Regions from separate parts of the Promicromonospora sp. NPDC059942 genome, predicted to be linked through region 2. Evidence: predicted binding sites of a transcription regulator. Region 2 holds the regulator's gene; the other holds the start of a gene.
The links. Region 2 encodes HspR, which represses chaperone genes until heat shock. Its sites were predicted from a motif close to AAGTTGAGTCNNNNNGACTCAACTT; they were not measured.
Positions count from the first base shown of each region.

Region 1: the regulator HspR is predicted to act here: its motif matches at 1,531-1,555, upstream of clpB (ATP-dependent chaperone ClpB).

Region 1 is NZ_JBHWLR010000008.1:101,104-104,568, reverse strand. Features, by position in the region: gene ACFV9Q_RS14790 (carboxyl transferase domain-containing protein) at 1-153, shown strand, start outside; gene ACFV9Q_RS14785 (sulfite exporter TauE/SafE family protein) at 150-944, opposite strand; gene cpt (chloramphenicol phosphotransferase CPT) at 928-1,485, opposite strand; gene clpB (ATP-dependent chaperone ClpB) at 1,613-3,465, shown strand, end outside.
Region 2 is NZ_JBHWLR010000015.1:52,095-55,559, forward strand. Features, by position in the region: gene grpE (nucleotide exchange factor GrpE) at 1-98, shown strand, start outside; gene ACFV9Q_RS21725 (DnaJ C-terminal domain-containing protein) at 174-1,184, shown strand; gene ACFV9Q_RS21730 (heat shock protein transcriptional repressor HspR) at 1,274-1,726, shown strand; gene ACFV9Q_RS21735 (DUF1540 domain-containing protein) at 1,890-2,216, shown strand; gene ACFV9Q_RS21740 (hypothetical protein) at 2,270-3,037, opposite strand; gene ACFV9Q_RS21745 (sigma-70 family RNA polymerase sigma factor) at 3,309-3,465, shown strand, end outside.

The DNA of each region.
Region 1 (3,465 bases), on a different contig from region 2:
GCGGAGGCGCAGCACGTGCGCGCCGTCGACCTGCTCGCCGAGGGCGCGGTGCAGCAGGTGGTCCCGGAGCACGACGACGACACCGTGCCGGACATCGCCCGGGCCGTCGCCGCGGAGTGCGCGGCGGTGCTGGCGCGGCTGGCCGGGGCCTAGCGCTTCTCGACCGCCTTGCGGACCTGCTGGACCAGCGCGAACACCAGCAGCGCCGCGAACGCGATCGAGGCGACGTTGTCGGGCAGCACGACCGACAGGCTCGCGCCGCCGAACGAGAAGACCGACGCCACGAGGCCGATGATGGCCGCGGTCTTGAGGTGCACCAGGCCGTTGCGGGCGTTGACCCACGTGCCGGAGATCGCGGTGGGGATCATCGCGACCAGCGACGTGCCCTTGGCGAGCGCGGGCGCGAAGTCGAACAGGGCGGACAGCCCCGGCACGGCGATCTGGCCGCCGCCGATGCCGAGCAGGCCCGACGCGATGCCCATGACCAGGCCGAGCCCCACCATGCCCGCGCCGTCGAGCAGGCTGGGGACGCCCTGCGCGGTGTCGACCAGCGGCGGGTCGGCGAACGCGTCGAGCAGGGAGCGCACGATGCCCGCCACGAGCACGCCGACGAACAGCCAGCGCAGGAGGGTCTCCGGCACGCGCGCGAGCAGCCGGGCCCCGTACGCGGCGCCGACCACGGAACCCACCACGAGCAGCCCGGCCGAGATCAGGTCGACCGCCTGGTGGGTCAGGTACGGGATGGAGCCGACGATCGCCGCCGGCAGGATCGCCGCGAGCGAGTAGGCGCTGGCCCGGCGCTGCGTGAGGCCACCGAGCGAGGTCAGGAGCGGCACCATCACGATGCCGCCGCCCAGGCCGAACAGCCCCGAGAAGGACCCGCCGACGATTCCCACGAGGGCGGCGCGGGGTGGGGTCAGGGAGTCGTCAGTCTGCTCGGTCACCCCGTGATGATCTCAGGTGAGCGGCGATGGTCCGCGCACAGTCCAGGGACCCGGTGCTCGTGGTGTCGATCTCCAGGTCGTACCGGACGCCCCGGTGGACCATGTCGGCCTGCTGCGCGGCCATGCCCGTGACCCGGTCGCCGCGGGCGGCCTCGCGCCGCGCGGCGACCGCCGGGTCGCACCGCACGCCCACCCAGAGCGCCGGCACGTCGCCCAGCGCGTCGAGCCAGCGGCGCTGGGACCCGGCGCCGCCGAGGAAGACGTCGTCGACCACGAGGTGCGCGCCGGCCCGTGCCATGGCGACCAGCCCGGTGATCCAGGCGTCCTGCAGCGTCATGAAGTCCTGCCCGACGGCGACGCCGCCGTCGTCGGCGAACCCGATCCCGTCGCCGCCGGTCGTCAGCCGGGCGGGCATCGCGTCGACGAGGGTGTCGACGCTGAGCGAGAGCCAGGGCTCGGGCAGCACGACCTGGAGGTCGCGGGCGATCGCCGACTTGCCGGAGCTCGATCCGCCGTTGAGGACGATGACCTGGGTGCTCATGCGGTCACCGTACGAGTGTCGGTGAGGCGCGCTACAGTGATTATCAAGTTGAGCGGAATAGACTCAACTTTGAGACGGTTTCATCGAGGTAGAACTCCGCCCACGTTCACCAGCCCCGGGAGGCTTCATGGACACCAAGTTCACGACCATGTCGCAGCAGGCGATCGGCGACGCCATCCAGTCGGCGTCGGCCGCCGGCAACCCGCAGCTCGAGCCGGTCCACCTGCTCGCCTCGCTGCTCCAGCAGGAGCGCGGCGTGGCCGTCGGCCTGCTCGACGCCGTCGGGGCGAACGCGCAGGCCATCGGCCAGCAGGTGCGCGCCGCCCTCGTCGCGCTGCCCCAGGCCAGCGGGTCCAGCACGGCCCAGCCGAGCGCGAGCCGCGCCCTGGCGACGGTGCTCGACCTGGCGGGCAAGGAGGCCCAGGGGCTGGGTGACGAGTACGTCTCCACCGAGCACCTGCTCATCGCGCTCGCCGCCGGGCAGTCGTCCGCGGCGCAGATCCTGTCCGACGCCGGGGCGACCGCCGACGCGCTGCGCGCGGCCCTGCCGGCCGTCCGCGGTTCCGGCCGTGTCACGAGCCCCAACCCGGAGGGCACCTACAAGGCGCTGGAGCAGTACGGCACCGACCTCACGCAGCAGGCTCGCGACGGCAAGCTCGACCCGGTGATCGGCCGCGACTCGGAGATCCGCCGCGTGATCCAGGTGCTGAGCCGCCGCACCAAGAACAACCCGGTGCTCATCGGCGAGCCCGGCGTCGGCAAGACCGCCGTCGTCGAGGGGCTGGCGCAGCGAGTCGTCGCGGGCGACGTGCCCGAGTCCCTCAAGGGCAAGCGGCTGATCTCCCTCGACCTGGCCTCGATGGTGGCCGGCGCCAAGTACCGCGGCGAGTTCGAGGAGCGCCTCAAGGCGGTCCTGGAGGAGATCACGGCGTCGGACGGCGAGGTGGTCACCTTCATCGACGAGCTGCACACCGTGGTCGGCGCGGGCGCCGGCGGCGACGGCGCGATGGACGCCGGCAACATGCTCAAGCCCATGCTCGCGCGCGGCGAGCTCCGCATGGTCGGCGCCACCACGCTCGACGAGTACCGCGAGCACATCGAGAAGGACCCCGCGCTGGAGCGCCGGTTCCAGCAGGTCTTCGTCGGTGAGCCCTCCGTCGAGGACACCGTGGCGATCCTGCGCGGCCTCAAGGAGCGCTACGAGGCGCACCACAAGGTGACGATCGCCGACTCGGCGCTCGTGGCCGCCGCGTCGCTGTCCGACCGGTACATCTCCGGGCGGCAGCTCCCCGACAAGGCGATCGACCTGGTCGACGAGGCCGCGTCCCGCCTGCGCATGGAGCTCGACTCCTCGCCGATCGAGATCGACGAGCTGCAGCGCGCCGTCACGCGCCTCGAGATGGAGGAGGTCGTGCTGTCCGAGTCGGCCGACGCCGCGTCCAAGGACCGGCTCGAACGGCTCCGCGCCGACCTGGCCGACCGCCGGGAGGCGCTGGCCGCGCTCACCGCGCGCTGGGAGTCCGAGAAGGCCGGGCACAACCGCGTCGGTGACCTGCGCGCCCGCCTCGACGAGCTGCGCACGGACGCCGAGCGCAAGCTCCGCGAGGGCGACCTGGAGGGTGCGGCGCGCATCCAGTACGGCGAGATCCCCGTCGTCGAGAAGGAGCTCGCGGCCGCCGAGGAGGAGGAAGCCGGCGCGGAGGACCTGCCGGACGGCCTCGGCCCGGAGACCACCGAGCCGCCGATGATCGCCGACAAGGTGGGCGCCGACGAGATCGCCGAGGTGGTCGCGGCGTGGACCGGCATCCCCGCCGGACGGCTGCTCCAGGGCGAGTCCGAGAAGCTCCTGCACATGGAGGACGTGCTCGGCGAGCGCCTGATCGGTCAGCGGGCCGCGGTCGCCGCGGTGTCCGACGCCGTGCGGCGCACCCGGGCGGGCGTCTCCGACCCGGACCGGCCCACCGGCTCGTTCCTGTTCCT
Region 2 (3,465 bases):
CGACGGCCGCCACGGTGAACCTCGTGGTGGAGCCCGGGTACAAGATCGGCGACAAGGTGGTCCGGGCGGCGCGCGTAGGCGTCGTCGGGCCCGAGTAGTCCTGGTCCCGGCGGCCGGGCCCGACCCTGAGGGGGCGGGCCCGGCTTCCGGGCCACAGTGCGGAAGGAGGTGCCATGACCGGTCAGGACTGGATGGAGAAGGACTTCTACGCCGTGCTGGGCGTGTCCAAGGACGCCGACGACGCGGCCGTCAAGAAGGCCTACCGCAAGCTCGCGCGCCAGTACCACCCCGACCAGAACCAGGGGAACGCCGCGGCGGAGTCCAAGTTCAAGGAGATCGGCGAGGCCTACGCGGTGCTCTCCGACGCGGAGCAGCGCCGCCAGTACGACGCGGTGCGCGCCATGGCGGGCGGCGCCCGCTTCTCGGCGGGTGCCGGCGGTGCCGGGGCCGGCGGGTTCGAGGACATCATGGGCGCCATGTTCGGCGGCGCCCAGGGCACGGGCGGCCGGGGCGGGCCGCGCGTCCGCTACCCGCAGGGCGGGAACGGCGGCTTCGAGGACATCCTCGGCTCCATGTTCGGCGCCGGCGCAGGCCGAACGGCCTACGGCGCGGGAACCACCGGATACACGACCCCGACCCCGGGCGCGGACGTCGTCGCCCAGGTCACGCTGCCGTTCCGGGCAGCCGTGGAGGGTACGACGGCGGAGCTCGAGGTCAACGGCCGCACCATCACGGCCCGGATCCCCGCGGGGATCAACGACGGCAAGAAGATCCGGCTGCGCGGCAAGGGCCGGCCCGGGGTGGCCGGCGGTCCGGCGGGCGACCTCGTGGTCACCGTGCACGTCACGCCCCACCCGGTCTGGACGCTGGACGGCGTGGACCTGCGCATGACCGTGCCCGTCACGTTCGCGGAGGCGGCGCTCGGCACCACGCTGGAGGTGCCCACCCTGGACGGCGCCACCGTGCGGCTCAAGGTGCCCGCGGGCACGCCGTCGGGCCGGGTGCTGCGCGTCAAGGGCCGTGGCGTGCGGACGGCGAACGCGACCGGTGACCTGCTCTTCACCGTGCAGGTGGCCGTGCCGCAGAAGCTCAGCAAGAAGGCCAGGCAGGCGCTGGAGACGTTCGCCGCCGAGAGCGACGGCGAGGACGTGCGCGCCGGGCTGGCCGCGCGGGCGGCGGAATGACGACCGGTGCGGTGGGGCGGCTGCCCTGCCGCACCGGGTTCGGCTAACCTGCCCGCACCAACAGTGCAAAACAGACTTGGGAGGTGCGCATGGTCGACGACGACACACCCGTGCTCACCGTGTCCAAGGCCGCCGAGCTCGCGGGCATGCACCCGCAGACGCTGCGGCAGTACGACCGGCTCGGCCTGGTGGTGCCCCGGCGTACGCGCGGCCGCGGCCGCCGGTACTCGCGGCGCGACATCGCACGCCTGCTCCAGGTCCAGCGGCTCGCCCAGGGCGAGGGCATCAACCTCGCCGGGATCAAGCGGATCCTCGACCTGGAGGCGCACGTCTCCGTCCTGGAGGAGCGCCTCGGCGACCTGCTGATGCGGGTCCAGGAGGAGGGGCGCGTGTTCGCCGCCGGGCCGGCCGCGGGCGACGTCGTGGTGGTCCAGCGTGGTCAGCGCGTCCGCAGCGCGGCGGTGCGCGTCGACCTGGAGCACCGTGCCGCCGGCGGGGGCGCCGTGGTGCTCTGGCGGCCGGCCCCGCGGCGCGAGGAGTGACCGCTTCCTCGGTGCGCGGCTGATTTCAGCAATGCCATTCTTTCGTTAATCAAGAATGCACGCCCGAGTATAGGTAAGGCATTCCTTGCTCTACGCGATCCGCCATTTCGGAATACGATCGGTGTATTCCGCAGGAGTGACGCACCGAGCGAGGAGAGATGCCATGAGCACGCTGATGGAAATGCCCGAGGTCGTCGAGTGCTCGATCGACGGCTGCGGGTACAACCACGAGCACGGCTGCCACGCCGGCGCCGTCACCATCGGAGGGCACGCGGGCGACGCCGCCTGTGCCACGTTCATCCCCCTGAGCACCAAGGGCGGCCTGGAGAAGGTGATCGCCCACGTCGGCGCCTGCCAGCGCGCGGAGTGCGCCCACAACGACCACCTGGAGTGCAACGCGACGTCGATCCGCGTGGGACCGGGCCCCGAGGACCCGGGCCACGCCGACTGCCTCACCTTCGAGCCGAACGGCGCAGCGCAGCAGGTCTGAGTACGTCAGGCAGGGCCGAGGGTCCGGGTGCTCGTCGTCGAGCACCCGGACCCTCAGCGCGCCAGGTGGTCCAGGAGGAGCAGGGCGTCGCCGTGCGTCCCGGGGAGCCGCTCGACCCACACCCGGGTCGGGCGGCGCACCTCTGTCGTCAGGCCGAGCACCTCGGCGTTGCGCTCCACGACGCGGCGCAGCGACTGGCCGAGCTCCGCCGTCGTCGGACCGCGCTCGCACAGCACCACGAACGTGCCGTCGCCCACGGCGGCCATCGGGTGGCCCTCGCCGAACACCTGGTGCAGGGTGCGGCCGATCGCGGCGGAGCGCGCCAGGCGCTGCCAGGTGTCGAGGTTCTCCAGGCCCACGTCGAGCACCAGCAGGCAGTGGGACTCGCCCGCGGTCGAGCCGGTGCGCTGGGCCACGCCGTAGGTCTCGCGCAGCCGCTCGCCCAGGTACTCACCCGTGGGCAGACCGGTCGAGGGGTCGTGCGTGGCGATCTGGTAGGGCACGCGCTCGCGCTCCCCGACCCAGCCGATCGCCGCGGCGCGCAGCGCGCCGACGTCCGTGGGGCGCCCGAAGGCGGCGTAGAGGCAGGCGACGTCGTCCAGGGCCTCGGTGATCCCGGCACCCACACCGGCGCGCGCCGCACCGAGCCGCTCGGCCGGCGCGATCACGCCACGGCCCTCGGCCAGTGCCTCTGCTAGCGCTTCTGCGGCGGGGTGCTCCCAGTCGTTCGGCCGGATCCATACCGACGCCAGACTCGTAGCGCGCCACCGCTCGCGCAGGTCGTGCACACGCACCCGCGCCTCCTGCTGTGCCTCGCTCATACTGATGGGACCCTCACGGGGATACATCATGACGCACCTTCGGAGGTGACGTGCCGGACTTCACCCGGGCATCACCCCGGAATCTGGAATTCCACCCCCTAAATCTTGCGCCTGGCTCTATAGTCTTGGCAGGACGGCGACAGTCAACGGCAGCGCGACCACCGCGAGAGTCTGGGTAGACGTGAGGCAAGTCGAGAGCAGCACAGGGGAAACCCCTAGCGACGCGGAACTGATCCTGCAGGTCAGGTCAGGTGACCGCGATGCTTTTGGCGTGCTCTACGAGCGTCACTCGGCCGCCGCTCGCGCCCTCGCCCGCCAGTACGTCCCGGCCGCCGACGCGGAGGATGTCGTCGCCGACGCGTTCAGCAAGCTGTTCGAGATGCTGCGCCGCGGGGTCGGCCCCGACGCCGGGTTCCGCCCGTACCTGT